3 regions of the Photorhabdus kleinii genome follow, and region 1 is predicted to be linked to each of the others. Evidence: predicted binding sites of a transcription regulator. Region 1 holds the regulator's gene; each other region holds the start of a gene.

Region 1 (10,516 bases):
TTTGCATCTTATATTATTCAGTTAAAAAAACAGGTAACTGAGATAATTAGTTACCTGTTGTTATTTTTTAATCAAAAATAATTTCTCAATCTATCTCTTTAATTTCAAAACTGTGGGTAATTTCAACTGATTTCCCCAACATCAACGAAACAGAGCAATATTTTTCCGCGGAAAGCATGACTGCACGTTCAACCGCTTTATCTATTAAATCCTTACCCGTAACAATAAAATGCAGATTAATATGAGTAAACAAGCGTGGCACCTCTTCACGACGGCGGGAAGTTAATTTTACTTCACAATCTCTGATGTCATACCTGCCTTTCTGCAAAATAGAAACTACATCAACCGTACTGCAACCACCGGCTGCTATTAATACCATTTCCATTGGACTCGGTGCCTTATCGCCGGCATTACCATCCATCATGATCTGATGACCGGAAGATGACTCCCCCAAAAGAGACAATCCTTCAACCCATTTTACCCGCGCTTGCATAAATACCTCTTAAGTCGTTCTTTGCATCCAAGCCTACTCTTTCAGTATTAAGCTAGCAATCTAATGAGCGGTTTATTATGCTGAAACAATACAAGACAAGACAGAAGCCTTTTCCTGTGTTAAAAACAGAAGTGGGCCAGGTATATATAGGTTAAGATCAATACCCTAGGGTTCAAATTTCAGATAACCTATATAAAACCCTTACCTGTCGGTTTTTCAACAAACTAATGTTAAGCTAGTGTCTTTATAAGCCAGCCTGACGAGAAACTTTTAGATTCTCGTGTTATTTAGGCAGCGATAACAACAGAGGATGAAACGAATGGTTCTCGGCAAGCCACAAACAGACCCCACTCTTGAATGGTTTTTGTCACACTGCCATATTCATAAATATCCATCTAAAAGTACGCTTATTCATCAAGGCGAAAAAGCAGAGACGCTTTACTACATCGTAAAAGGCTCTGTTGCGGTTTTGATTAAAGATGAAGAAGGCAAAGAGATGATCCTCTCCTATTTAAATCAGGGGGATTTCATTGGTGAACTTGGATTATTTGAAGAGGGGCAAGAGCGTACAGCCTGGGTACGGGCCAAAAGCGCCTGTGAAGTAGCTGAAATCTCCTATAAAAAATTCCGTCAACTGATTCAGGTAAACCCGGATATTTTGATGCGTTTATCTGCCCAAATGGCAAACCGTTTGCAAACAACTTCTGAGAAAGTCGGTAATCTGGCTTTCCTGGATGTTACCGGCCGGATTGCCCAAACTTTATTGAATCTGGCGAAACAACCAGATGCAATGACCCACCCGGACGGAATGCAAATCAAAATCACGCGTCAGGAAATTGGCCAGATTGTTGGCTGTTCCCGCGAAACGGTTGGTCGCATTCTGAAAATGCTAGAAGATCAAAACTTGATCTCCGCACACGGTAAAACTATTGTTGTTTACGGTACACGTTAACGCCTGATTAATCAGCGCATAATCCTGCGCTGATTTCTCTTATATTTAATTACACCAACTGGTTAATTGCCTGCTCTAACCGCTCCATTCCTTGAGCAATCTCTTCTTCACTAATAATCAACGAAGGCGTGAAACGCAATACATCACCACCCGCACTCAACAACATTAAGCCATTTTCAGCCGCCAGTTGCAGAATATCTTTGGCTTTTCCTTGATATGGTGCTTTGAGTTCTGCACCAATCAGCAAACCCTTTCCTCGGATTTCACCAAATATCGAATGTTTCTGATTGATATCATTCAGAAAATTCATCATCAAATTATGGCGTTTCTCAACTCCCTCCAGAACTGTTGGTGTATTAATAATATCAAAAGCAGCATTTGCAACTGCACAAGCCAACGGATTACCGCCGTAAGTTGTACCGTGAGTTCCCGGCGTCATCGCTGAAGCAATATTCTCTGTCGTCAGCATAGCGCTAATAGGGAAGCCATTTCCCAATGCTTTTGCTGTGGTAATGATGTCCGGCGTAACATCATAATACATATAAGAAAATAGCTTACCGGTACGTCCCATCCCACTTTGCACTTCATCAAACACCAACAGCACCTGATGCTTATCGCAAAGCTCACGCAACCCACGAATAAATGCCGGTGCTGCCGGCGTGACTCCCCCTTCTCCCTGTACAGGCTCCAATACAACAGCACAAGTATGGTCATCTATGACAGCCTTCACTGCATCTAAGTCATTAAAAGGCACATGAATAATATCCGCGGGTTTTGGCCCAAAACCATCAGCATATTTTGGCTGACCACCCACGGAGACAGTAAATAAGGTGCGACCATGAAAACCCTGATGAAATGCGATAATTTTGGTTTTATAGGGACTGTGACGCGTAATGGCATAGTGGCGAGCCAGTTTAAATGCCGCTTCATTCGCTTCTGCTCCTGAGTTGGCAAAAAATACCCGCTCAGCAAAAGTCGCATCAATCAGTTTCTGCGCCAAAATCAAAGCCGGTTCATTGGTAAAAATGTTACTGATATGCCAAAGTTTCTCCCCCTGCTGCTTCAAAACATCCACTAACGCAGGATGACAATGGCCCAAAGCTACAACAGCAATCCCTCCCGCAAAATCAATATACTCTTTCCCTTGCTGATCCCATACACGACTACCTTGCCCTGTCACCGGAATAAACTGCGCTGGTGAATAAATTGGCAACATAACTTGATCGTATGCGTTTCTATCTACTGCGGTATGCTCCTTCATTTTCCCACCCGTTTTCTATATACACGCCATTCAAAAGTGAAATTATAATCACTGAATATGCATAAAAAATCAAAGATGGGCAAATGAAAAAGATGGATAAATGAAGAAATTATCGGTATCTGGTTAATATCTCAGAAAGTTGCTCAGCAACTGGTGACCTTGCTCACTGAGAATACTTTCAGGGTGGAACTGCACCCCTTCCAGCGGTAGAGTGCGATGACGAATGCCCATAATTTCATCGACATTGCCGTTATGCTGGCTCCATGCGGTGACTTCAAATGAGGCTGGTAATGTCTCTGCGGCAATCACCAATGAATGGTAACGAGTCGCGGTTAATGGCCGGTTAAGCCCTTTGAACACACCTTGCTGATTATGGTGAATAGCAGAAGTTTTTCCATGCATCACTTCCCTGGCTTTTACCACGCTGGCACCAAACGCCTGCCCAATTGCCTGATGTCCAAGACAAACACCAAGAATCGGCAACTTATCCGAAAAATGAGAAATCGCAGCCAGAGAAATTCCTGCTTCATTTGGGGTACAAGAGCCAGGGGAAATCACCAGATGAGTAGGCATCAATCTCTCAATATCTTCAAGTTGCAGTTCATCATTACGCTTAACTAAAACATCTGTACCCAATTCACAAAAATATTGATATAAGTTATATGTAAAAGAATCATAGTTATCTATTATTAGTAACATAGGAGTCTATCCTACTCATTTTTATCGCTGTATTTGTTGCCCTGCCACTCCTGCAATTTGTTTATCCTGCACAACTGGCTCCAGATAAAACGGCCTCGCGACAACGGGGCGGCTATCATAGCACATCAATATTTGTAGCATAGTACAACAAAATCAATGGCTGTTTTTTCCTTAATCAACTTACTCTCATACCCTACAAAACATATGCTCTATTTTGATATTCAATAAGTAAAGGTAATTGTTATGAAGACAAAACTGATTATAGCATCTCTTTTTTTACTGTCCTTCTCCACGCTGGCTGTTACTAAAACTGCTAACATTTTCTTCCCGGAAAAAGGGGTGGTTTGTGATAAAAAAGGAAAATATTGCTCTGATCAAAAAGGGCTATCGCTAAAATTAACCGAAAGGTATTTAGGGAAAAGAGCGGCAAAACACCTGAAAAAAGAGTTTGGTGATGGAAAAGATATCGACTTTTCATCTTACACTTTAAGTAACGGCATACATTGTGAGAGTAAAGAGAAGAAATGTTACAAAGACAGATATTATCCACGAACCGAAGTAAATAAAGAATTTACCCAAAAGATGTATGAATGACAGTGAAACTGGCCTGCATTTAATGCAGGCCAGTTTGTTAATCTGATGAGAGTTAACCGGAAGACCAGAAACTGCCACAGCCAAAGTAATAGAAAAAATTAAAGAATAATCTCCGCAGACAGAATAGCAACAGGTTTAACCGGTACATTCTGATATGGACCAACATTTTCCGTTTTGACTTGAGAAATTTTATCCACAACATCCATACCTTTTACGACTTTACCAAATACTGCATAGCCAAAGTCACGCTGACCGTGATCAAGGAAAGCATTATCCGCTACATTAATAAAAAATTGGCTGGTGGCGCTGTCTTTATCAGCTGTACGTGCCATAGAGATAGTTCCGCGTAAATTACGCAGTCCATTATCTGCCTCATTTTTAATAGCAGCTTTAGTCGCTTTTTGCTGCAAATCTTTGGTAAAACCACCACCCTGCACCATAAATCCAGGGATTACCCGATGGAAGATTGTATTGTTGTAATAACCCTCATTGACGTATTCAATAAAGTTTTTCGTTGTAATTGGAGCTTTCTGATTATTTAATTCCAGTTCAATATTACCCTCCGTTGTTGTCAGCTTCACGTGGATTTCTCCCACCGCCAAAGCCAGAGGCGCCATTGCGCTCAGAGAGCATGCAGTTACAAGTGCTACTAAAATACGTTTAAACATTCTGGGTTCCTATATTATTAAGGTCAACAACACAAACTGAATTAATTCTAATAATCTCTTCAACATCGTGCTTAATATTTACCTACATTTACGCTATCAATCGACTGGTGCTTTGAAGAAAAATGTATCCTTTCAATAACAGGTTAGATTTTATTTCATAAACCGAGCGTCATCAGTAACAAAATAGCAAGCTTAGTTCAACCCATCAGAAATATGTCATTATTTTTAATCCTGTCAACCAACAGTGGCTATCGGTATAATCTTCTTTGCCATATATTCGGCGCATTTCTCAGGGAGATAATCATTTTGACCATCAAAAACCACAACTATCATATGACCCGTTTTATCACGAGCGCACCTGATATTCGCCATCTGCCTCAAGATATGGGCATTGAAGTCGCGTTTGCCGGTCGCTCAAATGCAGGTAAATCTAGCGCTCTGAATGCTCTGACGAAACAGAAAAGCCTCGCCCGTACCAGTAAAACGCCTGGCCGAACTCAACTCATCAATTTATTCGAAGTAGAAGAAGGTATTAGCCTGGTTGACTTACCGGGTTATGGCTATGCCGAAGTACCAGAAGAGATGAAACGCAAATGGCAAAAAGCATTGGGTGAATATCTACAAAAACGTGAATGCCTGATCGGGCTGGTCGTACTGATGGATATCCGTCACCCATTGAAAGATCTTGATCAGCAGATGATCCAATGGGCAGTCGCAATGCAAGTACCGGTTATGGTGTTATTGACTAAAGCCGACAAACTGGCATCTGGCGCCCGTAAAAGTCAACTGAATAAGGTTCGTGACACCTTACTCGCGCTGAATGGGGATATTCAAGTGGAATATTTCTCAGCCCCGAAAAAAATCGGTATCGATAAACTACAACAAAAACTGGATATATGGTTCAGCCAGAAAGCCGTTCAAGTTGAAAACCATAGTTAATACAGTCTTTTTCATTCCCACCAATTAAATTCAGATGAAAAAAATGCCCCAGTCAAAATTGACTGGGGCAGCTAATATTCAGCTAAATCCGATTACGTGAAGTAAAAGGTCTGAAAGATAGAACATCTTACCTCTGTACCCTACGCCAATAACTCTACCCTATTTTATTTATTAGAAAAAGCCTTTTTGTAATTTATTTTCAGAAATTATCTCGATTCAGCCAAGAATTTTGCTCATTTTGACAACATTAAATGTAGTTTAATTACATATTTATGCGATCTGGATCTAATATGCATTACATGGACAACAAATCGGTACAAGTGAATACAAAAAATTTATTTAACTAATAATATTACTTAGTAAGAGTAAAATAACTGTTACACGCCCTCTCAATAGGCATGGTTTTTCGTATAAACGCCTTATGAATAAGAATAAATCCGATACGACCTTAACCAGGAGAATAATAATGAACCAGCATGATAATGCTTCATTAGGTATAAGTAACAATAGTAACTCTCTATTAGAATGGGAAGAAAATGTCTATTGCAGCAATAATATAGCCCTCGCATCCACCATCGGAGCAACCGCTATGTTATTACAGAATGGCAGTGTAATTACCTGGGGACTTCCACATCTTGGCGGTCAAATTCCACCTGACATTACTGTATTACAAGATATCGTTAGCCTGAGTCAAACAGGTACTGCATTCGCAGCCATACGGGCAAACCGCAGCGTCGTTGCCTGGGGAAATGCAAGTACCAGCGGCACGATTCCACCAGCCATTGCACAACTACAGGATATTATTAGCTTGACTGCTTCGGGCGGCGCATTCACGGCTCTGCGGGCAAACCACAGTGTTGTCGCCTGGGGAGACACACCAATCCCACCAGAAATTGCTGCATTAAACGATATCATTGACCTCACTTCAACAGGCTCAGCTTTCACTGCCCTACGAACAAATCGTAGCGCGGTCACTTGGGGAGTAATAGCGAGTATTGAACGAGTTGAATATGACGCAGCTAAGGTACAGAATGTCATCAGCTTAAGTTCATCAAGTGATGCCTTTGCAGCCCTACGAGCAGACCGTAGCATCGTCGCCTGGGGAGATATATACAATGGAGGAAAAATTCCACCTGAAATTGCTAACTTAAAAGACGTTATCAGCCTGACGTCAACATCCCGTAGTTTTTCAGCCTTGCGAGCAAACGGTAAGAGAGTAGGCTGGGGAGGAGGAGATTTTGTAGCGCATGGTGAATATGACTAATGGATCATTGCACATGGCTTATAGTCACTTAACATGTTAGGTCGTCAAAAAGAGGAAAGGCTTAACATACTGCGTTGGCATCAGGAAGAACCCATGTCCCAACGCAGTTACTGATGTTTTTAACTGTATTAACTCAGCCCATCGCTTATTAAGCTGGCATATCAGTGTGCCTGATCCCAATTGTCACCGATACCTACATCCACTTTCAACGGGACATCAAACACCATACTCTTCTCCATTAATTCACGAATTTTCTGTTCTGCATATTCAAGTTGTGATTCATGGACTTCAAATACCAGCTCATCGTGAACCTGCATAATCATACGAACTTTCGGTTCTTCACTGACAATCCAATCATCCACCGCAATCATTGCTTTTTTGATGATATCCGCCGCGGTTCCCTGCATTGGCGCATTAATAGCTTCACGTTCTGCTGCCTTACGGCGCATGGCATTGCGAGATTTGATATCTGACAGATAAAGACGACGGCCATCCAGCGTTTCAACGTAACCCTGTTCTTCCGCTTGTTTACGAGTACGCTCCATATACGCCAATACCCCCGGATAGCGCTCAAAATAGAGATCCATATAGCGTTGAGCTTCACCGCGAGGAATACCTAACTGACGGGAAAGACCAAATGCACTCATACCATAGATCAAACCAAAGTTAATCGCCTTAGCACTACGGCGCTGCTCACTGGTTACCTGTTCCAGTGGCAAACCAAAGACTTCCGCCGCCGTTGCCCGGTGAATGTCTTGCCCCTCAGCAAAAGCTTTCAACAACCCTTGATCTTGAGATAAATGGGCCATAATCCGCAACTCAATCTGAGAATAGTCAGCGGCCATAATCCGGTAACTTTCAGGTGCCACAAATGCCTGACGAATGCGGCGGCCCTCTTCATTACGGACAGGAATATTTTGCAAATTAGGATCACGTGAAGAGAGACGCCCGGTTGCCGTTACCGCTTGGTGATAAGAAGTATGCACCCGTTTGGTCAGCGGATGGACCATCTGTGGTAATTTATCGGTGTAAGTGGATTTCAATTTTGCCAGCCCACGATGCTCTAAGATCACTTTCGGCAATGCATGGGTATCTGCCAACTCTTCCAATACTTCTTCATTAGTGGATGGCGCACCATTTGGCGTTTTCTTTACCACCGGCAATTGCAATTTTTCAAACAATATCGTCTGTAACTGTTTTGGCGAAGCCAGATTGAAAACCTCACCTGCCAATTCGTGTGCTTCTTTTTCCAACTCATCCAGACGGGCGGTGATCTCTTTTGAATGCTCAGCCAAAATATTTGCATCAATTAGCACACCTGTACGTTCCATACGGGAAAGCACCATGACCAGTGGCATTTCTGTATTCAGAAATACCTTTTCTAGCGTCGGCGCTTTCTCCAATTGCGGCCACATAACCTGATGCAGCAATAAAGTGACATCTGCATCTTCTGCGGCGTACATTGCGGCCTGCTCTACCGGGACCTGATTAAAAGTGAGTTGATTTTTACCTTTACCAGCAATCTCTTCAAAAGTCGTGGTCTTATGATTCAGATGACGCTCAGCCAAACTATCCATATCATGCCGACCCATACCTGCAACGCTATTTAGTACGTAAGATTCCAGCATGGTATCGTAAGCAATGCCTTGCAGTTCAATGCCGTAACGCGCCAATACGCCACGATCAAACTTAATATTCTGACCAATTTTCAGCAGGTTACTATCTTCAAGTAGCGGTTTTAATGCAGCCAACACAACTTCTCTGTCAAGTTGTTCAGGCGCCCCCAGATAGTCATGGCCTAGAGGTAGATAAGCCGCATCGCCGGCAGAAATTGCAAATGACACCCCCACCAAATTAGCAGTCAAAGTATCAAGGCTGTCAGTTTCGGTATCAAAAGCAAAAACAGGCGCTTTTTTCAACTTTTCAATCCACTCATCAAAGCCTTGCTGATCAAGAATAGTCTGATAATTATCAGAAGAGAGTGTGGCCGCAACAGATTTATCTTCCGTCGGAGATGATTCATCATTACCAGTGGATACCGGTTTTTTGCCTTTCTCTGCCAGCCAATCGCCGTTTGCTACATCACTTAACCAGCGTTTGAACTCATAACGAGAAAACAACTGATGCAGTTTCTCCGTATCAGGCTCTTTGACTGACAAAGCAACACAGGTTTTATCCAACTCAACATCTGTTTTGATAGTTGCCAGTTTATAGGAGAGATAAGCGACATCTTTATGCTGCACCATCTTATCCGCCAGCGTTTTCGCCCCACGGAAACTGAGCCCGGCAATTTTATCCAAATTGGCAAAGATATCATCCATGCCACCAATCCCTTGCAGTAATCCCAGTGCGGTTTTTTCTCCCACCCCAGGTACGCCAGGAATATTGTCAGAAGAGTCTCCCATCAATGCCAGAAAATCGATAATCAGATCTGGCGGCACACCATACTTTTCAACGACGTCTTCCGGCCCCAAGATGGTGTTATTCATGGTATTAATAAGCGTGATATTTGGCGTGACCAGTTGCGCCATATCTTTATCGCCAGTGCTGATAAGTACCGTACGCCCCTCTTTTTCTGCCTGTAACGCCAAAGTCCCGATAACATCATCAGCTTCTACTCCTGGCACCACCAGCAATGGTAATCCCATAGCTTCAACCATCTGATGTAGCGGTTCTATTTGAGTACGGAGATCATCCGGCATAGGAGGACGATGAGACTTATACTCAGCGAACAACTCATCACGAAAAGTTTTGCCTTTAGCATCAAATATCACCGCTACATGGCTTGGTTTGTACTGCATTATCAAGCTGCGTAGCATATTCAATACACCATACATTGCTCCGGTCGGCTCTCCTGCGCTATTCGTCAGCGGAGGGAAAGCATGATAAGCACGATAAAGGTATGAGGAGCCATCAACCAAAATCAGGGGATTGTCTGCTATCTGAGCCATAAATCTTCTTTATTATCTGTATCTGTTACGGGTGTGATAAGGAAATAGGATGCCACAGCAAGCAGTAGGAAACGAATTTTATGTGAATTTTCTTTGCTGAAACCCGATTCAGATATTCACATCCTGCTATAAATTCTGTGGATAACTTTGTGTATAGATATTACAAGTTTTATTTAGGTATCGATCGTTGATAAAAAAAACTTATCAACCTCAGGTAAAAAATCAATGACTTATAATCTTAGTCATTAAACTGTCATATTGCCTTATAGATCACAGAGTTGTGGATATAACCCGAGTTTGTCTTACAAAAAAGTCTTTCTGACACGCATTATGCCAAAGGTTCTCACTCCGGCACATGCTTATGTCATTCTATTTCAGTGTCATCTTTTCTTCCAAGGGAAGGGGGATTCCCGCCGACAGTTGTAATGTGTTTAGCAACAGTGATAAGCCCGCCAGAATGGCCGGTGTGCTTTCTCGTTTTCGTTTCTGCTGACGTCCTGAATGATCATTCCACTACAATCGGCCTGGTTTTGATGACTCAACCTGAGGCTGGAAAGACAGTATCTTATGATTTCAGTTTCTATGCTCATTTGTGTAATAGTTGGTGGGTAGGCCGTTTGTGATGTAACTTACTTTATGTCTTACCAGAAGTTGTTCGATTTCAATGTCAATTCTTGCTTTTTTATGTCCTTTAT
Region 2 (10,516 bases), on a different contig from region 1:
AGCTTGTCTGTCAATAAACCGAAACGGTCAACCATGAAAATACGGGCACGAGCCTGTTCTTCGCTTAAACCTTCTGATTTCATTTGGGAGACGATCTGTTCTGCAATGCCGCAACCAGCGGAACCTGCGCCGAGGAAGGTGACCGTTTGATCTTTCAATTGACGGCCCGCCGCGCGACTGGCGGCAATTAAGCTACCTAACGTAACGGCGGCAGTTCCCTGAATATCATCATTAAAGCAACAAATCTCGTGGCGATAGCGATTAAGAAGAGGCATGGCATTTTTTTGTGCGAAATCTTCAAATTGCAGCAACACATTTGGCCAGCGGCGTTTAACAGCCTGAATAAATTCGTCTATGAATTCATCATACTCTTCACCCGTGATACGCGGGTGACGCCAACCCATATATAACGGGTCATTCAGGCGTTGCGGGTTGTTGGTGCCTACATCCAGGACGACTGGCAGTGTATAAGCCGGGCTGATACCACCGCAGGAGGTATACAAGGAGAGCTTACCGATAGGAATACCCATTCCGCCAATGCCTTGGTCGCCCAAACCGAGGATACGTTCACCATCGGTAACAACGATGACTTTTACATTTTGTTTGGTTGCATTTTGCAGCATGTCATCAATATGTGCTTTGTTTGGATATGAGATGAACAGGCCACGGGCACGGCGGTAAATATCGGAAAAGTGCTCACAAGCTTCACCGACGGTTGGGGTATAGATGATCGGCATCATTTCGTTCAAATGCGCATCCAGCAGGCGGTAGAACAGGGTTTCGTTAGTGTCCTGAATATTTCGCAGGTAAATGTGCTTATCTGCATCATTTTTGAAATCAAGATACTGCCGATAGGCACGTTCAGCTTGTTCTTCGATGGTTTCGACCGCTTCCGGTAATAAACCGTAAAGATTAAAGTTGCTGCGTTCTTCCTTAGTAAAAGCGCTGCCTTTATTCAGCAGGGGGAATTCCAACAGAATTGGGCCAGCATAGGGAATGTATAGTGGACGTTTACTTTCGTGTTCCAGTTCCATGAATCTTACTCTTTGAACTAAATGGATAAAAGGTCGCTACAGATCCTAAGAGATAGGAAAAATATGTACAGTAAATGTTACTTAATTAGAGGTATTATGAGTAAAAATGAGAGATAACATCCAGAGTTAGCTAATAAAATGTTACGGTAATTATTTTTACAGCCGAAAACCCTCTATCTGCATAAAGGGAAAAATGAATTTTCCACTGAACTCAGAAAGTGTAGTAATCAAATTTGCTGCAACCGAGCGCAGCAAGTATAGATTGAGTCGCACTCCGTTGGGATAAATCACTGTGTTTTCCCTCAACTAACACCGCTCTTTCGATAGCCAGGCAATCACCACCAGAAATGTTCATCAGAATCAGCGCTGCTTGTAATGGGGGCAAGCTTGGGTTAAATGCGGCATTTTCTGCATAACGCCCAGGATAAATTCTTCCATCTTTTCCCAGAAGTGCGGTACCACTGTAGGAATTACTGTATGGGGCATAGCTCTGGTTTGCTGCATCTAATGCCGTTAGTACTAATTTATCCGTCGTTTCTAGTTTATAGCCATGGTTGACCGGATCCATCAACAAAGTTGTGATGCCCAGATCATTTGGACCAAAAGAATCTGGCAGATAGTGATCTAATGTTGAAGGTGCCTGCTTTGGCAGATGAATCTCTAATTGAGTGCCACTATTAAGTTCATTCATAAATTGACGGCAGTGGCCGCACGGAGAGTAATTCACAGTAACAGATGCCAGTCTTTTCTCGCCCAATAACCAGGCGTGGGTAATCGCACATTGTTCAGCATGAATCGTTTGCTGTAGTGGTACACCAGCAAATTCCATATTAGCGCCAAAATAGAGGTTTCCGCTTTCACCGCGGGCAATTGCACCAACATTAAAATGTGATATTGGTGTCAGGGAACATGCCGCTGCGAGTGGCAACAGGGCGACAGCCAAGGTGTTATCGTCAAAACCGCAGGCTTTCTTAATAGATTTAGCCTGTTCAGCAGTGAGCATGGCAGGAAAGTCATCGTTTCCTGCGTAAGGTAAAAGTGCATCCTGTAGTTTAGATGGCAGCTGTACCCATATAGGGTGAAAACGAGCTTGCATAGCGTGATCTCCGAATTAACTTAAGATCATTCTAAGTTGTCTGATGAGATTTGTAATGTGATAAATATCATATAGATGATGAGAATTATGTAATTGAAGTTGGTAATCGAGCGATTATTATCAAATTTCCTAACAGATATACTAGCTAAATAGGTATAGCAGCACCGGGAATACAAAAGGGGCTGTTAGTGAAGTAATGATACCGCAGGTCATCAATGCCAATGAGCTGTATGCGCCTTCAACGAAATTGACCTCTGCACAGCGGGCGGTACCCAAAGCATGTGATGCCGTTCCCATTGCTAAGCCGCGGGATGCTTTGGTTTTTACCTGTAAAAGATCAAACAGGTTATGACCAAATATTGCGCCGAGAATGCCGACAAAAATGACACAAGCAGCGCTGATTGCAGGAATACCGCCAATGGCGTCTGCTACTGCCATTGCTATTGGTGTTGTGACAGATTTAGGCAGTATCGAAGCGGCCATTTCAGGCGTGGCGCCCATCCACAAGGCAATAGCAGCGCCTGTCACCATAGCGACAATACTACCGATAAAACAGATGCTAATAATGGACTTCCATTGGGCTCGGATCTGGTGTATCTGCTCATATAGAGGAAATGCCAGCGCAACTACGGCGGGCTGGAGTAGAGCATTTAGAATTTGGCTGCCGGCAAAATAGTGTTCATAAGGCGTGTGGGTTATTAACAATATTGGAATAAGGACGGCGATAGAAACCAATAAGGGGTTCAGAATGGGAATTTTGCATCGTAGTGAAAGTTTTCTTGCGGTGTAGAATACAATCAATGTTAATGGCAGTGACCACCAAATGTGACTTAACATTTTTATTTCTCTTGTTTCTGTTGGTTACTCTTAATTTCTGATGCGGAGCCTATAATTGGACGTTCATGATGAACATAGTGGGAACTGTAAGCAACGATAATCATAACAATTGCAGTACTGATCAGGCATGAAAAAACAATCGGAATTATCTGTTGGCTGAGTTGATCGTAATAATTCATTACGCCTACGCCAATAGGTAGAAACAGCAAGGTCATATTTTTTAGTAACAGGCTACAGCCTGGTTTTGCCCAATGAGCAGGAATCAGCTGGAAAGCTAATAAAACGAACAAGATCAACATACCGATAATACTGCCGGGAATAATGATGGGTAGTAGGGAAGAAATGGCATTACCTGTCAGCAAACATAAATAAATCAGAACAAATGCTCGCAGGTACTGCCAACCAACAATCAGTACTTCACGAAACGACATAACAAAATTCCTAATTCCGGTGAGGTATTCATCATACAATTAACCTTGGGAAGGTGCCATAGCTCACATTTAAAAAAACGGGGACCATTGCTGATCCCCGTGAGTAAAAATATCAGTGAAATAAATTAACGGTTATTTCACTTGCATACCGGGTTGGGCGCCGCTGTCTGGGCTGAGCAAGAAGATATCTTTTCCACCAGGTCCGGCCGCCATAACCATCCCTTCTGAAATACCAAAGCGCATTTTGCGTGGCGCCAGATTGGCTACCATAATGGTTAAACGGCCTTCCAGCGCTTTTGGATCAGGATAACTGGAGCGGATACCAGAAAACACCTGACGGGTTTCACCGCCCAGATCCAGCATCAGTTTCAGCAACTTATCTGAGCCTTCGACAAAATCAGCCTGTTTAATAAGGGCGACGCGCATATCAACTTTGGCAAAATCATCAAAGGTGATCGTGTCCTGAATCGGATCTTCTGCCAGTGGACCGCTGACTTTTTGTGGTGTGTTGATGCTCTCTTTCGATGCCGCAACCATAGCGTCCACTTTATCTATATCAATGCGATTGAACAGGGCCTTAAAGGCAGAAACTTGATGATCCAGCAGCGGCTGTTCAATACCATGCCAGGTGAGTTCTGTATTTAAGAAAGCTTCTGCGCGTTCTGCCAGACTTGGTAAAACGGGTTTCAGGAAAGTCATCAAAACGCGGAACAGGTTGATGCCCATTGAACAGATAGCTTGAAGATCGGCATCACGGCCTGCTTCTTTTGCCACCACCCACGGCGCTTGCTCATCCACATAACGGTTTGCCAAATCAGCCAGTGCCATGATTTCACGGATTGCTTTGCTGAATTCGCGGTTATTAAACTCTTCTGCAATCATCTTTGCCCCATCAATAAACTGTTGGTAAAGCACCGGATCAGCCAGTTTATCCGCCAGCTTGCCGTTAAAGCGTTTATTAATGAAGCCTGCATTACGGGAGGCCAGGTTAACAACTTTATTAACGATATCGCTGTTAACACGCTGAACAAAATCTTCCAGATTCAGATCGATATCATCAATGCGAGCAGAGAGTTTGGCTGCATAGTAATAACGCAAACAGTCTGCATCTAGATGATCCAAATAAGTGCTGGCTTTAATAAAAGTACCACGGGATTTGGACATCTTCGCACCGTTGACGGTGACATAGCCGTGAACAAACACGTTGGTTGGCTTACGGTAACCGCTGCCTTCCAGCATGGCAGGCCAGAACAGGCTGTGGAAATAAACAATGTCTTTACCGATAAAGTGATACAGATCGGCGGCGGAATCTTTTGCCCAGAACTCATCAAAGCTCAGATTTCCGCGTTTGTCACACAGGTTTTGGAAAGAGCCCATATAGCCAATGGGAGCATCCAGCCAGACATAAAAATATTTGCCCGGCGCATCAGGAATTTCAAAACCGAAATAGGGGGCATCACGGGTGATATCCCACTGTTGTAAACCGGATTCAAACCATTCCTGCATTTTGTTAGCAACTTGTTCCTGTAATGCGCCGGAGCGGGTCCAGGCTTGTAACATGTTACTGAATGCGGGCAGATCGAAGAAGAAGTGTTCTGTTTCACGCATTTCTGGCGTCGCGCCGGAGACAGCAGAACGTGGGTTGAGTAGCTCAGTTGGGCTGTAGGTTGATCCGCAAACTTCACAGTTATCGCCATACTGATCTTCTGCCTTACATTTCGGGCAGCTACCTTTCACAAAGCGATCCGGCAGAAACATATTTTTCTCAGGATCATATAACTGAGAAATAGTACGATTTTTAATATGACCGTTTTTTTTCAGTTCGAGATAGATTTTGGTTGATAACGTTTGGTTCTCTTCGCTATGCGTAGAGTGATAGTTATCATAGCTCACTGAAAAGCCAGTAAAATCCTGATGATGCTCTTGGTTCACCGTTGTGATCATCTCTTCAGGAGCAATACCCATTTGCTGAGCTTTCAGCATGATTGGTGTTCCATGAGCGTCATCGGCACAGATAAAGTGAACCTCTTTGCCGCGCATTCGCTGAAAACGGACCCAAATATCTGCTTGGATATGTTCCAGCATGTGACCGAGATGGATTGGACCGTTAGCATATGGCAACGCGCACGTTACCAATAATTTTTTTGCGACTTGAGACATAGTAAGGATCTGACTTCCAATAAGTGAAAAAGGAAGTTTGATGTTAACCGATCAAAAAAATTGTCGCTAGGGTAAGGTTTAATATTAGTGAGTTTTATCCAGTGCGTCTTAAAACCAAAATACTTCAGAGGCTGTCAATGGATAAAAATTGGATTAGTGAGCGGAAAGCGGGTTTTTGTCGCTAATTTTATCCGAACGCATTGGGTTCTGTTATGATGGAGAGATGGTTTTTAGCTAATGATAATCATTAAAGGAGCCGGGATGAACTCACAATCCCCCGAGCAGACCAATCCTGACCTGCTGAAATCTCAGGTAACAAAAATACTTACTACTTTTACACACCTGACACTAGAACGTGATTTGACAACATTGAAGGCCCTACATCATTGCACGATGCTTGATGGTGTCTTGCACATTGAATTACTGATGCCGTTTGTCTGGCAAAGCGGTTTTAAGGCATTAAAAGCAGCGACAACGGAAAAATTACAGGCGGTAACTGGTGCAAAATCGGTGGCGTGGAAATTGATCCATGATATCAGCACATTACGTCGCGCTAATGATTTGCCGGGAATTAATGGTGTCCGCAATATTTTGGCTGTCAGCTCGGGTAAAGGTGGGGTGGGTAAATCCAGCACTGCCGTAAACCTGGCGCTGGCATTGGCTCAGGAGGGGGCAAAAGTCGGTATTCTGGATGCAGATATCTACGGTCCTTCTGTTCCGAGTATGTTGGGAACCACCCAAGAGCGCCCAACTTCCCCGGACGGGCAGCATATGGCGCCGATTATGACTCATGGCCTTGCCACTAACTCGATTGGTTATTTAGTAACAGATGACAATGCAATGGTATGGCGCGGCCCAATGGCTAGTAAAGCATTGATGCAGATGTTACAGGATACATTATGGCCGGATCTTGATTATCTGGTTATCGATATGCCACCAGGAACCGGTGATATTCAGCTCACTTTGTCACAAAACATCCCGGTAACGGGGGCGCTAGTGGTAACAACGCCTCAGGATATTGCCTTAATTGACGCAATGAAAGGTATCGTCATGTTCCAGAAAGTGAAGGTGCCTGTATTGGGTATTATTGAAAACATGAGTACGCATATTTGTGGTAACTGTGGTCACCTGGAACCTATTTTTGGTACCGGTGGGGCAGAAAAATTGGTGGCTAAATATCACTGTAAATTATTGGGACAAATCCCGCTGCATATTTCACTGCGTGAAGATCTTGATCGTGGTCAGCCAACCGTTATTAGTAATCCTGATAGTGAATTTACCGATATTTATCGCGAAATTGCCGCGAATATTTCAGCACAGATGTATTGGCAAGGTGAGAAGATACCAACAGAAATTTCGTTCCGTGCTGTTTAATGCAAGCATTTGATTGATGATAACGGGTGGTGGATGTTTTCATTGCCCGCTTTTTGTATGGGGAGATTTTGTGTGGGGAGAAGTATGCTTGTTCGATTTCCTTCGTTACATGGTTTTTATGCGAAACGCTTCGAAAAAAGTGAGACTTCTCTTGTTTACACTGGAACAGATACCATTAACTCCCTATAATCTCGCCAAACAAAGCACTTAGTAAGTGCTTTGTTCCCATTTTTTTCTAGAATCAGGTTATCTCTATTATGGCTGACGAAGCATATCAGTGCACAATTGTAGGAATTTCTGGTGCATCTGCCTCAGGTAAAAGTCTCATTGCTAATACACTTTATCGTGAATTACGCGCTCAGGTTGGTGATCACAATATCGGTATTATACCAGAGGATTGCTATTATAAAGATCAGAGCAATCTATCAATGGAAGAGCGTTATAAGACTAATTATGACCATCCAAGCTCAATGGATCACAATCTGCTCTTTTCTCACCTACAAGCGCTGAAAATGGGTGAATCAATTGAATTGCCACAATACGATTATGTTGCTCATACTCGTAAACCAGAAGCGATTCATTTTGCACCGAAAAGGGTTATTATTCTGGAAGGTATTCTATTATTGACCGATAAGCGCTTGCGCCAGGAGATGGACTTCTCTATTTTTGTTGATACGCCACTGGATATTTGCCTTATGCGTCGTATTAAGCGGGATGTGCATGAACGGGGGCGTTCTCTGGATTCGGTTATTGAGCAATATCATAAAACTGTGCGTCCAATGTTCCTGCAATTTATTGAACCATCAAAGCAATATGCAGATATTATTGTGCCGCGCGGGGGTAAAAACCGAGTAGCAATTGATATATTGAAAGCCAAAATTGGTCAGTTCTGCGAATAATATACCCTATGGATTTCAAGATGCATCGCGACGGCAAGGGAGCGAATCCCTGGGAGCATAGCGAACTATGTGACTGGGGTGAGTGAGCGCAGCCAACAAAGAGGCAACTTGAAAGATAACGGATATAAAACTTTGCTTGTCAGTCATTGAATTGATAAGCAGCATCGTATTGGAGAGGAAATAATGCGACTCTGTGACCGCGACATTATTAAATGGCTTGATGAAGGTAAATTGGTCATTGCTCCACGTCCGCCGATTGAACGTATTAACGGGGCAACTGCGGATGTGCGCCTTGGGAATCAGTTTCGTGTTTTCTGTGGTCATACTGCGGCATATATTGATTTGAGTGGTCCGAAAGATGAGGTCAGTGCTGCGCTTGATCGTGTGATGAGTGATGAAATAATTCTGTCTGACGATGAGGTTTTTTTCCTCCATCCTGGCGAGTTGGCATTGGCCGTTACGCTGGAATCTGTCACATTGCCGGACGATTTGGTGGGCTGGCTTGATGGCCGTTCTTCTCTTGCTCGTCTTGGGTTGATGGTACACGTGACAGCACACCGGATTGATCCGGGCTGGCATGGTCAGATTGTTCTTGAATTCTATAACTCTGGTAAATTGCCTCTGGCGTTACGTCCGGGTATGGTCATCGGTGCTTTGAGTTTTGAGCCATTGTCTGGTTCCGCTGACCGTCCGTATAACCGTCGTCAAGATGCAAAATATAAAAACCAACAGGGTGCGGTGAGTAGCCGTATTGATGAAGATTAACATTTTTATCGGCTATTGAGTTGCATTGACTGTTTTGACAAAAAAAGCTGAGGAAGTCATGAAGAGATTGCTGACGGCACTGATTATTTTGCTGGTTGTGATTATTACCGGTCTGGCAGCATTAGTCATGTTAGTAAACCCAAATGACTTTCGGGCTTATATGGTCAAGCAGGTGCAAAAGAAGAGTGGCTACCAACTCGTCCTGCAAGATGGTATGCGCTGGCATGTCTGGCCGAAATTGAGCATCATTACCGGGCGTATGTCATTAACGGCCCCAGGAGCGGCTCAACCAACAGTGACGGCAGAAAATATGCGTCTTGATGTGGAGTTGTGGCCGCTTCTTTCTCATCAGCTTGCAGTTAAAGAGGTGATGCTGAAAGGGGCGATATTGAGAGTAACCCCGGAGAGCCAGTCGCAGAAGAAAGAGAATACCCCTATTGCACCAACAGGGAGTACAGCCAACTCTGTTGTGAAGGGTGAGGGTTGGAAGCTTGATATCGCCAGAATTAAGATCGCGGATAGTTTGCTTATTTGGCAGCGAGATGATCATGAGCAGTTAAATGTCCGCGATATTAATCTACTAATGGAGCGAGATAACCAAAACCATATCAGCGTAGAGTTAAGTAGCAAAGTCAGTAAGAATCAGCAAGACTTGGCTTTTAATCTTAATGCAGATGTCGATATTACTGATTATCCATATCGTGTTGCGGGTAATATTGACTCCTTTGATTACCAACTCCAGGGCGCAGGTATACCTACGGGAGGAATTAGTGGTTCAGGAAAAGTACATGCTGTTTATCAAAAAGAGACGACAGATGGGCCGCAAACAATTTCTTTACAGACGCTAAGTTTCACCGCTAATGAGAGTGAACTGCATGGCAGTATAAAAGCAATGTTGGGGGCTCATGCGGATTATCGGATCGATTTATCTTCCCAAAAACTGAATTTAGATAATCTGATGGGATGGGACTTGCTTCCTAAAGAGGATTCAGAAGTTAAACGTTATTACCGGATAGAGAATAGTTCAGCTAAACCGGTAATCGCCGTTTCAAGTTCTGCCCCGCCTGATTATAGCGCTGCATTTCTAAATGACTTTAACGCCAATGTGACTATTAATGCGGACAAATTTGTTTATCGAGGAATGGAGATCGATAATCTGATATTGAAAGCGACAAATAATAGTGGTACTGCTGAAATTTCTACTCTGAATGGCAAATTATTTGGTGGTGATTTCTCTATTCCGGTTATTTTAGATGCAACGGGTAATCAACTTAAGTTACACGCAAAACCTTTACTGCGGAATATAGAACTGGAACCAGTACTCAAAGCCTTTTCCTTACCACCGGCATTTAGTGGTAAATTCGATCTGAATGGAGATCTTTCTGGTAAAGGATATGATGGTTATGCGATTTCGCATATTTGGCAGGGTGATCTTAATTTCAGTTTAGTTAATGCCAAAATGTATGGATTAAATATCCCCCAATTAATCCAGCAATCTGTTGCTCGTGCAACGGATAAAGTGAATATCCCTGATAATATGGATAATTTCACCCGCGCTAAAAAGCTTGATGTTAAAGCGGTACTGAATCGAGGTGATATAAAAATCAGTCGACTGCATGCGGTATCCGATTTGCTGAATATTGATGGGCAGGGTAAGACTAATCTGCTTAAACAACATATTGATGTTGCTTTAAAAGTACAGATAACACAAGGATGGGGCAAGGATAATGAATTGGTTAGTCGTCTGCGAAAAATGAAAGTACCACTGCGGGTTTACGGTAATTGGAGTAATCTGCAATACAATTTGGATATTGAGCAATTGCTGCATAATGAGTTGGAGAACAAGGTAAAACAGGCTATTAACGATTGGGTTGAACGTAGCAGTAATTAAGCGAGGGTTATATTCAATGGATTTCAAGA
Region 3 (10,516 bases), on a different contig from region 1:
AGGTGAGATCATCACCAGTGTAGTTAAGAAAGTCAATCGTGAGAATATCACTCTTGATTTGGGCAATAATGCTGAAGCCGTTATCCTTCGCGAAGATATGTTACCAAGGGAAAATTTCCGCCCAGGTGACCGAGTGCGTGGTGTACTGTATGATGTTCGTCCTGAAGCGCGAGGTGCGCAACTGTTTGTCAGTCGTTCCCGCCCGGAAATGCTGGTTGAACTGTTCCGTATTGAGGTTCCGGAAATTGGTGAGGAGCTAATTGAAATTAAAGCTGCTGCCCGAGATCCGGGCTCTCGCGCTAAGATTGCAGTAAAAACGAATGACAAGCGTATCGATCCGGTAGGTGCTTGCGTTGGCATGCGTGGTGCGCGAGTACAGGCTGTTTCCAGTGAACTGGGCGGCGAACGAATCGATATCGTACTGTGGGATGATAATCCTGTTCAGTTTGTCATTAATGCTATGGCTCCGGCTGATGTTGCATCTATTGTTGTCGACGAAGACAAGTGTACGATGGATGTTGCCGTTGAAAGCAACAACTTAGCGCAGGCTATTGGCCGTAATGGTCAAAATGTGCGTCTGGCTGCGCAGTTGTTGAAAAAACACCGTGGTGATGACAAATGGGAATTAAATGTCATGACTGCTGAAGAGTTACAAGCAAAACATCAGGCAGAAGCTCATGCTTCTATTGATACATTCACTAAGCATCTCGATATTGATGAAGAATTTGCTACCGTTCTAGTCGAAGAAGGGTTCTCAACTCTGGAAGAATTGGCCTATGTACCAATTAAGGAACTTCTGGAAATTGAAGGCCTTGATGAGGAAACTATCGAAGTCCTGCGTGAACGTGCGAAAGCTGCTTTAACTACTCTGGAACTGGCTCAGAAAGAAAGCCTCAGTGATAAACAACCAACTGAAGAGTTGTTAAATCTGACTGGTATGAATCGTACTCTGGCATTTGACCTGGCTGCCCGTGGCATCTATACGCTGGAAGATCTTGCCGAGCAGGGTATCGACGACCTATCTGATATTGAAGGTTTGAATGATGAGAAAACAGGCGAGCTCATCATGGCTGCCCGAAATATCTGTTGGTTTGGCGATGATGCGTAATAAACCGTAGCAGGAAGGAACAGCATGACAGATGTAACCGTAAAATCACTGGCAGAAGAGATACAGACTTCGGTTGATCGCCTGGTACAGCAATTTGCTGATGCAGGGATTAAAAAAACCGAAACTGATTTTGTCTCCCAGAAAGAAAAAGAAGCTTTACTGGCACATTTGAACCGCGAACAAGGTGGTTCAGCTGGTAAACCCGATAAATTAACATTGCAGCGTAAGACACGTAGTACGTTGAATGTTTCAGGCACCGATGGTAAAAGCAAACCGGTAGCCGTTGAGGTCCGCAAAAAGCGTACATATGTGAACCGTGATGCAGTTGAACAGGCTAAAGCGGAAGATCAGGCGAAGCGTGAAGCGGAAGAGCAAGCACGGCGCGAAGCAGAAGAAAAAGCGCAACGCGAAGCTGAAACAGCAGCGAAGAAACTCGCTGAAGAGCAGGCTAAACGTGAGGCAGAAGACAAGGCCAAACGTGAAGCAGCTGAAAAAGCTAAGCGCCCGGCAGCGGAAAATGAAAAAGTGACCAATCAACATACCGAACATAAACAAAAACCAGCACAGACTGATAAAACAACTCAAAGTGAAAAAGCACGCCGTGAAGCAGAAGCTGCCGATCTTAAGCGTAAAGCAGAAGAAGAGATGCGTCGTAAGGTAGAGGAAGAAGCTAAACGCGTTGCTGAGGAAGCTCGTCGTATGGCTGAAGAGAATCAGGATAAGTGGTCAAGTGATTCAGATTCCATTGATAGCGATGATTATCATGTCACTACCTCCCGTCATGCCCGTGCAGCAGAAGACGAAAATGATGCTAAAGTTGAAGGTGATCGTCGTGCCCGCAGTCGTAGTGGTAAGGCTACTCGCCAGAAGAAAAATAATAAACATTCTGAATCTAAAGCAGATCGTGAAGAAGCCCGTGCAGTTGGTCGTACAAAAGGCAAGCAACGTAAAACCAGTACATTGCAACAAAGCTTCAATAAGCCTGTAGCTGCTGTTAACCGTGATGTTGTGATCGGTGAAACTATTACAGTTGCTGAATTGGCGAATAAAATGGCTGTCAAAGGTTCTCAGGTCATCAAAGCCATGATGAAAATGGGTGCAATGGCAACTATCAACCAGGTGATCGATCAGGAAACTGCACAGCTGGTTGCTGAAGAAATGGGTCATAAAGTTATCCTGCGTCGTGAGAATGAGCTGGAAGAAGCGCTGATGAGCGACCGCGATATAGGTGAAGCTGTTGCTGAATCGCGTGCGCCGGTTGTGACCATCATGGGTCACGTTGACCACGGTAAAACTTCTCTGCTGGATTATATTCGTTCTACGAAAGTTGCTTCTGGTGAGGCGGGTGGTATTACTCAGCATATCGGTGCTTACCATGTTGAAACTGAAAGTGGCATGATTACTTTCTTGGATACCCCAGGGCATGCTGCATTTACTTCAATGCGTGCACGCGGTGCAAAAGCTACCGACATCGTGGTCCTGGTTGTTGCTGCTGATGATGGCGTGATGCCTCAGACTATCGAAGCTATTCAGCATGCAAAAGCAGCGAATGTGCCTGTAGTTGTTGCGGTTAACAAGATCGACAAACCAGAAGCTGATCCGGATCGCGTGAAGAGTGAGCTTTCTCAGCACGGTGTTCAGCCTGAAGAATGGGGTGGTGAAACTCAGTTTATCAATGTATCCGCTAAAGCGGGTATTGGTATTGATGAATTGCTGGACGCAATCTTACTTCAAGCTGAAGTTCTTGAACTAAAAGCAGTCCGTTCTGGTATGGCAAGCGGCGTTGTTATCGAATCATTCTTGGATAAAGGCCGTGGTCCGGTCGCGACAGTGCTGGTTCAGGAAGGTACTTTGAACAAAGGTGATATAGTACTTTGTGGCTTTGAATATGGACGAGTTCGGGCAATGCGTGACGAGCTAGGTCGTGAAGTGTTCTCTGCGGGGCCATCTATTCCAGTGGAAATCCTTGGCCTATCCAACGTACCTGCGGCTGGTGATGAAGCAACGGTTGTACGTGATGAGAAGAAAGCTCGTGAAGTTGCTCTGTATCGTCAGGGTAAATTCCGTGAGGTCAAACTGGCTCGCCAGCAGAAATCTAAACTGGAAAACATGTTTGCTAACATGGAAGAAGGTGAAGTTTCTGAATTGAATATTGTTCTGAAATCTGATGTTCAGGGATCATGTGAAGCGATCCGCGAAGCATTGGAACAATTGTCTACTGATGAAGTGAAAGTGAAAATCATCGGCTCTGGCGTAGGTGGTATTACTGAAACTGATGCAACACTGGCTGCTGCTTCTAATGCAATTATTCTAGGCTTCAATGTTCGCGCCGATGCTTCTGCACGCCGAGTTGTTGAAAATGAAAGTTTGGATCTGCGTTATTACTCTGTTATCTATAGCCTGATTGATGAGGTTAAACAGGCAATGAGTGGTATGCTGGCACCTGAATATAAACAGCAGATCATAGGACTAGCAGAAGTTCGTGATGTGTTTAAATCACCGAAATTTGGTGCGATTGCAGGTTGTATGGTGACTGAAGGTACTATTAAACGTAATAATCCAATTCGCGTGTTGCGTGATAACGTAGTGATTTATGAAGGTGAATTGGAATCCCTTCGCCGCTTTAAAGATGACGTTAACGAAGTCCGTAATGGCATGGAATGTGGTATCGGTGTTAAGAACTACAACGATGTTCGTGTTGGTGACATGATCGAAGTATTTGAAGTTATTGAAGTTAAACGATCTATCGCTTAATTCCTACCACTGGTTAATTTCATTATTGGGGGGCTTTTGCCCCCCAAATGTCAGGAGATATAACAATGGCAAGAGAATTCAGTCGTACTCAGCGCGTTGCACAGGAAATGCAAAAAGAGATTGCCATCATTTTACAGCGAGAAGTGAAAGATCCCCGAATCGGTATGGCGACTGTTTCTGGCGTTGAAGTTTCTCGTGATTTGGCTTATGCCAAAGTATTCGTCACTTTTCTGAATGTGTTGACTGAAGAACATGATTCCGATGTGGTAAAGAATGGTATTAAGGCATTGAATGAAGCTTCTGGTTTTATTCGCTCTCTGTTGGGTAAAACAATGCGTTTGCGTGTCGTACCAGAACTGACTTTCTCCTACGATAATTCCCTGGTAGAGGGGATGAGGATGTCCAATCTGGTTACTAATGTTGTAAAGAATGATGAACAGCGCCGGGCTTCTGCGGATCACAAAGAGGAGAAGTAATGGGGCATCGTCGTCGTGGTCGTGATATACATGGTGTGTTGTTACTGGATAAGCCGCAGGATATTTCTTCTAATGATGCGTTACAAAAAGTAAAACGTATTTTCAACGCTAGCAAAGCTGGTCACACTGGCGCGTTGGATCCACTGGCAACCGGTATGCTACCGGTTTGCCTTGGTGAAGCGACGAAGTTTTCCCAGTTCTTACTTGATTCTGACAAGCGTTATCGAGTGATAGCTCGTCTTGGTCAGCGAACTGACACATCTGATTCACACGGGCAAATCATCAGTGAAAGGGCAATCCAGCTAAGTCAGGTTCAACTTGATGCAGCTTTGGATAAATTCCTTGGTGATATCATGCAAATTCCTTCCATGTATTCTGCACTGAAATATCAGGGAAAACCATTGTATGAGTATGCTCGTCAGGGTATTGAGGTAGAACGCGAAGCACGGCCAATTACAGTCTATGAATTACAGTTTATCCGTTGGGAAGATGATGAACTGGAATTGGAAATACACTGTTCGAAAGGCACTTATATTCGCACTATTATTGATGACTTAGGTGAATTATTAGGCTGTGGTGCCCACGTTATTTATTTAAGACGTTTACAGGTAGCGAATTATCCAAATGATCGCATGGTGACACTTGAGCAATTATATGAATTACAACAGCAAGCCAAAGATCAGGAAATACCTGTGGGCGAATTAATTGATTCATTACTATTACCAATGGATAGTGCAATTGCTCATTTCCCAGAGGTTAATTTGATTCCAGTAGTTGCGGCTTATTTTAAACAAGGTCAGGCGGTGCGCAGTGCCAAATCCCCAGCTTTAGTTGAAAGTATGGTACGTGTAACTGAAGGTGATGAACGAAAATTCATTGGCATTGCTGTTATCAATGATGATGGGCTTGTTGCTCCCCGCCGTTTAGTTGTTGAAAGCCGGGATTAGGGTATTTTGGGTTATCTTGCGCTTAACTTATTTGCAGCGTAGAATGACGCAGTTATATGTTGGGTGGCTGAATTAGAGATCGGCACCTGTAATTTTAGTTTATATATTTTTGGAGTTGTAATATGTCTCTAAGTACTGAAGCAAAAGCGCAAATTATTGCTGAATTTGGTCGTGATGCGAATGACAGTGGCTCTAGTGAAGTACAGATTGCTTTGTTAACTGCACAAATTAACCACTTGCAAGGCCATTTTTCAGAGCACAAAAAGGATCACCACAGCCGTCGTGGTCTGCTGCGCATGGTTTCTCAGCGTCGTAAACTTTTGGACTATCTGAAGCGTAAAAATGTAACAAGTTACACTGCGCTGATTGGGCGTCTTGGCCTGCGTCGCTAATCAAGCAAGTTTCAGTGGAAAGGGGCCATATATGGCCCCTTTTCTTCTGAGAAGCCATCATAGATAACAGCACAAAAATGCTGGTGGTGGTTTTTGTTAAGGCTCTTCAGTTACAGAGGTTCGCGCGGCTAATGAGAGTGCTTAAGGGAGTAAGACCTGTCGTTAGTCGCGAGGATGTGGCATGGAGAGATCATTCATTGTTGTCTGCTGAATATAAAAGGCAGTATTAACGAAAGGATATTATTTTGCTGAATCCGATTGTTCGTAAATTTCAATATGGTCAACATACCGTTGCTATCGAAACAGGTATGATGGCCCGCCAGGCCACAGCTGCTGTCATGGTCAATATGGATGACACGGCTGTATTTGTCACTGTTGTTGGCCAAAAGAAAGTAAAAGAAGGTCAGGATTTCTTTCCACTGACTGTTAACTATCAGGAGCGTACTTATGCTGCTGGTCGTGTTCCAGGCAGCTTCTTTCGTCGTGAAGGTCGTCCTGGTGAAGGAGAAACGTTAGTCGCTCGTTTGATTGATCGTCCTCTGCGTCCTCTGTTCCCGGAAGGTTTCCTGAACGAGGTGCAGATTGTAGCAACAGTTGTTTCTGTTAACCCGCAAGTTAACCCAGATATTGTTGCAATGATCGGTGCTTCTGCTGCGTTGGCACTATCTGGTATCCCGTTCAATGGCCCAATTGGCGCTGCTCGTGTTGGTTATATTAATGATCAGTATGTGCTGAACCCAACCAGTGATGAGCTGAAAAATAGCCGTTTGGATCTGGTGGTTTCAGGTACTGCTGGTGCTGTTCTGATGGTTGAGTCTGAAGCAGACATTTTAACTGAAGAGCAAATGTTAGGTGCGGTAGTATTCGGCCATGATCAACAACAGGTGGTTATTGATAACATTAATGCGTTGGCTGCGGAAGCAGGCAAAGAAAAATGGAATTGGGTGCCAGAACCTGTTAATCAAGCGTTGCATGACCGTGTAGCTGAATTGGCAGAAGGCCGTCTGGGTGATGCTTATCGTATCACTGAAAAACAGGAGCGTTATGCTCAGGTTGATGCTATCAAAGAGGAAGTTACGGCAGCGCTGTTGGAACAGGATGAGGCTTTAGAAGAAGCTGAAATCCATGAAATTTTGGGTAGCTTAGAGAAAAAAGTTGTTCGTAGCCGAGTCTTGTGTGGTGAACCACGTATTGATGGTCGTGAAAAAGATATGGTGCGTGCATTGGATGTACGTACTGGTGTTCTGCCCCGAACTCATGGCTCTGCGCTGTTTACCCGTGGTGAAACTCAGGCTTTGGTTACTGCGACTTTGGGTACAGAACGTGATGCACAGATCATTGACGAGTTGATGGGAGAGCGTACAGATCGTTTCCTATTGCACTACAACTTCCCGCCATATTCTGTTGGTGAAACAGGTATGATGGGTTCACCAAAACGTCGTGAAATTGGTCATGGTCGTCTGGCTAAACGTAGTGTGGCGGCAGTTATGCCAAAAGCTAACGAATTCCCATATACCGTTCGGGTTGTTTCTGAAATCACGGAATCAAACGGCTCGTCTTCAATGGCATCTGTTTGTGGGGCATCTCTTGCGTTAATGGACGCGGGTGTGCCGATTAAAGCTGCTGTTGCTGGTATTGCAATGGGGTTAGTGAAAGAAGGCGATAATTTTGTTGTTCTGTCTGACATCTTGGGTGATGAAGATCATTTGGGAGACATGGACTTTAAAGTAGCGGGTAGCTGTGAAGGTATCAGCGCGCTGCAAATGGACATCAAAATTGAAGGCATTACCCGTGAAATTATGCAAATTGCTCTGAATCAGGCAAAAGGTGCGCGTTTGCATATCCTGAGTGTAATGGAACAGGCAATTAACAGCCCACGTAATGATATTTCTGAATTTGCACCACGTATTCATACCATTAAGATCAATCCTGATAAGATCAAAGATGTTATCGGTAAAGGTGGTTCAGTTATCCGTGCACTGACAGAAGAAACTGGTACTACCATTGAGATTGAAGATGATGGCACAGTGAAAATTGCTGCAACTGATGGTGAAAAAGCAAAACATGCCATCAGTCGCATTGAAGAAATCACTGCTGAAATCGAAGTTGCTCGTGTTTACATTGGTAAAGTAACCCGCATCGTTGATTTTGGCGCGTTTGTTGCTATCGGTGGTGGTAAAGAAGGTCTGGTACATATTTCTCAGATTGCTGATAAGCGTGTTGAGAAAGTGGCTGACTATTTGCAGGTTGGTCAGGAAGTCTCAGTTAAAGTTCTGGAAATTGATCGCCAGGGTCGTGTTCGCCTGAGTATTAAAGAAGCGACAGTCGGCGTAATTGCCGAGGATACACCACTGGCTCCACAATCAGCAGAATAAATTTGATGTTATAAACGGCGTCTTGTAAAAAAGCGCCGTTTATAGACTCAGGGCAGGAGGCCCAATAAATGCAATATGGGTGATAGGGCATTCTTAATCAATGTCTGACTTTCGGGAGTAGGAAATGAATCTTTTTCTGCGCTGGTGTTATGCTGTAGCAATACTTCTTTTGGCAGGATGCAGCAGCAAGGATTGGCGTAAAAACGAAGTTTTTGCTATTCCGTTACAACCTTCATTGCAACAAGAAGTCATTCTGGCTCGTATGGAACAGATTCTTGCGAGTCGGTCATTGACAGAAGATGAGTACGCACAGCTTTTATATGAGAGAGGTGTGCTGTATGATAGTCTCGGGCTAAGGGCTTTGGCACGGAATGATTTTTCTGTTGCCTTATCTATTCGGCCTAATATTCCAGAGATTTTTAATTATCTGGGAATTTACTTCACACAGGTTGGCAATTTTGATGCCGCCTATGAAGCGTTTGATTCTGTATTAGAGCTTGATCCAACTTACAATTACGCGCGTCTTAACCGTGGCATCGCGTTGTATTACGGTGGTCGGTATAAGTTAGCGCAGGATGATCTGCAGGCGTTTTATCAAGACGATCCAAATGATCCTTTCCGTTCGTTGTGGTTGTACCTGGTGGAAAAGGAATTTTATCCTAAAGGGGCGATGGTGAACTTGTCGCAACACTACGAAAAAGCGAACCGGGGGCAATGGGGCTGGAATATAGTTGAATTCTATTTAGGCAAAATTAGTGAATATACATTGATGAACCGCTTGAAAGAGAATGCAACGGATAACACTTCGCTCGCTGAGCATCTCAGTGAAACTGACTTCTATTTAGGTAAACATTACCTAAGTCTGGGGGACAAGGATAGCGCATCTGCGTTATTCAAGCTGACGGTAGCTAACAATGCACATAACTTTGTTGAGCACCGCTATGCATTGTTGGAATTGGCGCTGTTAGGCCAGGAACAAGATGACCTATCAGAATCGGACCAGCAATAGCTGACGAACATTTCGAGATTGATTTGCAAAGTCCATCATCTTGACCGATGAGGGCTTATTTGTTCGTTTAATTAAATACTTTGAGCCAGTTCACATTTTAAATGAAAATGACCGAAATTTTTTTCGATGCGTTATGTAGACTGGCCGCCATAACTAATGAGGCACCATTACATGACCACTGAGACTGAAATCTCTTTTGCTGATCTGGGTTTATCAGCACCTATCCTTTCTGCACTGGAAGATCTTGGCTATGAAAAGCCATCTCCAATTCAGCAACAATGTATTCCCCATTTATTAAATGGCCGTGACGTACTAGGTATGGCGCAGACGGGGAGTGGTAAAACAGCGGCATTCAGTTTGCCTTTATTGCATAACATCAATGCTGAGTTGAAAGCTCCGCAGATCCTTGTGTTGGCACCGACCCGTGAACTGGCGGTACAGGTAGCCGAAGCGTGCGCAGATTTTTCTAAACATATGCGTAACGTGAATGTTGTTGCACTGTATGGTGGGCAACGTTATGACGTTCAGTTACGTGCTTTACGTCAAGGGCCACAAATTGTTGTGGGTACACCAGGACGTCTTCTGGACCATCTGAAGCGTGGTACGTTGGATCTGTCTAACCTGAGCGGTTTAGTTTTGGATGAAGCAGACGAAATGCTGCGTATGGGCTTTATCGAAGATGTTGAAAACATCATGAGCCAGATCCCTGCTGAACATCAGACTGCGCTGTTCTCTGCAACTATGCCAGAAGCTATTCGTCGCATTACTCGTCGTTTTATGAACGATCCGCAAGAAGTGCGTATCCAAGCGAGTGTAACGACCCGTCCTGACATCAGCCAGAGCTATTGGTCTGTTTACGGTATGCGTAAAAATGAAGCTTTGGTGCGTTTCCTTGAAGCAGAGGATTTTGATGCCGCGATTATTTTTGTGCGCACCAAAAACGCAACGTTGGAAGTGGCAGAAGCACTGGAGCGTAATGGCTACAACAGTGCGGCGCTAAACGGTGATATGAACCAGGCACTGCGTGAGCAGACATTGGAACGTCTGAAAGATGGCCGTTTGGATATTTTGATTGCAACTGATGTTGCAGCGCGTGGCCTGGATGTTGAACGCATCAGCTTGGTTGTTAACTATGACATTCCAATGGATGCGGAATCTTATGTTCACCGTATTGGCCGTACTGGCCGTGCAGGTCGTGCAGGTCGTGCGCTGTTGTTTGTAGAAAACCGTGAACGTCGCTTGTTACGTAACGTTGAACGTACAATGAAGCTGACTATCCCGGAAGTTGAACTGCCAAATGCTGAATTGCTGAGTCAGCGTCGTCTGGAAAAATTTGCTACTAATGTACAGCAGCAATTGGAAAGTAGCGATCTGGATCAGTACCGTACTCTGTTGTCTAAACTGCAACCTGCAGAAGATTTGGATATAGAAACGCTGGCAGCCGCATTATTGAAA

Evidence for each region. Region 1 encodes CRP, which controls carbon source genes, mostly activating them, when cyclic AMP is high. Its sites were predicted from a motif close to ATGTGANNNNNNTCACAT; they were not measured.
Region 2: cdd (cytidine deaminase) is a predicted target of CRP. The motif match lies at 2,186-2,203, and genes of this name have one in related genera.
Region 3: yrbN (protein YrbN) is a predicted target of CRP. The motif match lies at 9,140-9,157, and genes of this name have one in related genera.

Annotation. Positions count from the first base shown of each region.
Region 1 is NZ_JAJAFY010000066.1:3,013-13,528, forward strand. It holds gene LG003_RS20910 (OsmC family protein) at 86-493, opposite strand; gene crp (cAMP-activated global transcriptional regulator CRP) at 813-1,445, shown strand; gene argD (bifunctional acetylornithine/succinyldiaminopimelate transaminase) at 1,495-2,706, opposite strand; gene LG003_RS20925 (aminodeoxychorismate synthase component II) at 2,830-3,405, opposite strand; gene LG003_RS20930 (YcgJ family protein) at 3,649-3,999, shown strand; gene ppiA (peptidylprolyl isomerase A) at 4,098-4,667, opposite strand; gene yihA (ribosome biogenesis GTP-binding protein YihA/YsxC) at 4,974-5,606, shown strand; gene LG003_RS23645 (hypothetical protein) at 5,685-5,732, opposite strand; gene LG003_RS20945 (hypothetical protein) at 6,073-6,870, shown strand; gene polA (DNA polymerase I) at 7,032-9,821, opposite strand.
Region 2 is NZ_JAJAFY010000046.1:1,203-11,718, reverse strand. It holds gene LG003_RS18020 (NAD-dependent malic enzyme) at 1-1,034, opposite strand, end outside; gene cdd (cytidine deaminase) at 1,246-2,130, opposite strand; gene LG003_RS18010 (CidB/LrgB family autolysis modulator) at 2,272-2,967, opposite strand; gene LG003_RS18005 (CidA/LrgA family protein) at 2,970-3,398, opposite strand; gene metG (methionine--tRNA ligase) at 3,531-5,558, opposite strand; gene apbC (iron-sulfur cluster carrier protein ApbC) at 5,820-6,932, shown strand; gene udk (uridine kinase) at 7,190-7,831, shown strand; gene dcd (dCTP deaminase) at 8,015-8,596, shown strand; gene asmA (outer membrane assembly protein AsmA) at 8,655-10,487, shown strand.
Region 3 is NZ_JAJAFY010000007.1:41,990-52,505, reverse strand. It holds gene nusA (transcription termination factor NusA) at 1-1,108, shown strand, start outside; gene infB (translation initiation factor IF-2) at 1,133-3,862, shown strand; gene rbfA (30S ribosome-binding factor RbfA) at 3,928-4,338, shown strand; gene truB (tRNA pseudouridine(55) synthase TruB) at 4,338-5,285, shown strand; gene rpsO (30S ribosomal protein S15) at 5,408-5,677, shown strand; gene pnp (polyribonucleotide nucleotidyltransferase) at 5,923-8,052, shown strand; gene nlpI (lipoprotein NlpI) at 8,177-9,061, shown strand; gene yrbN (protein YrbN) at 9,163-9,243, shown strand; gene LG003_RS06195 (DEAD/DEAH family ATP-dependent RNA helicase) at 9,233-10,516, shown strand, end outside.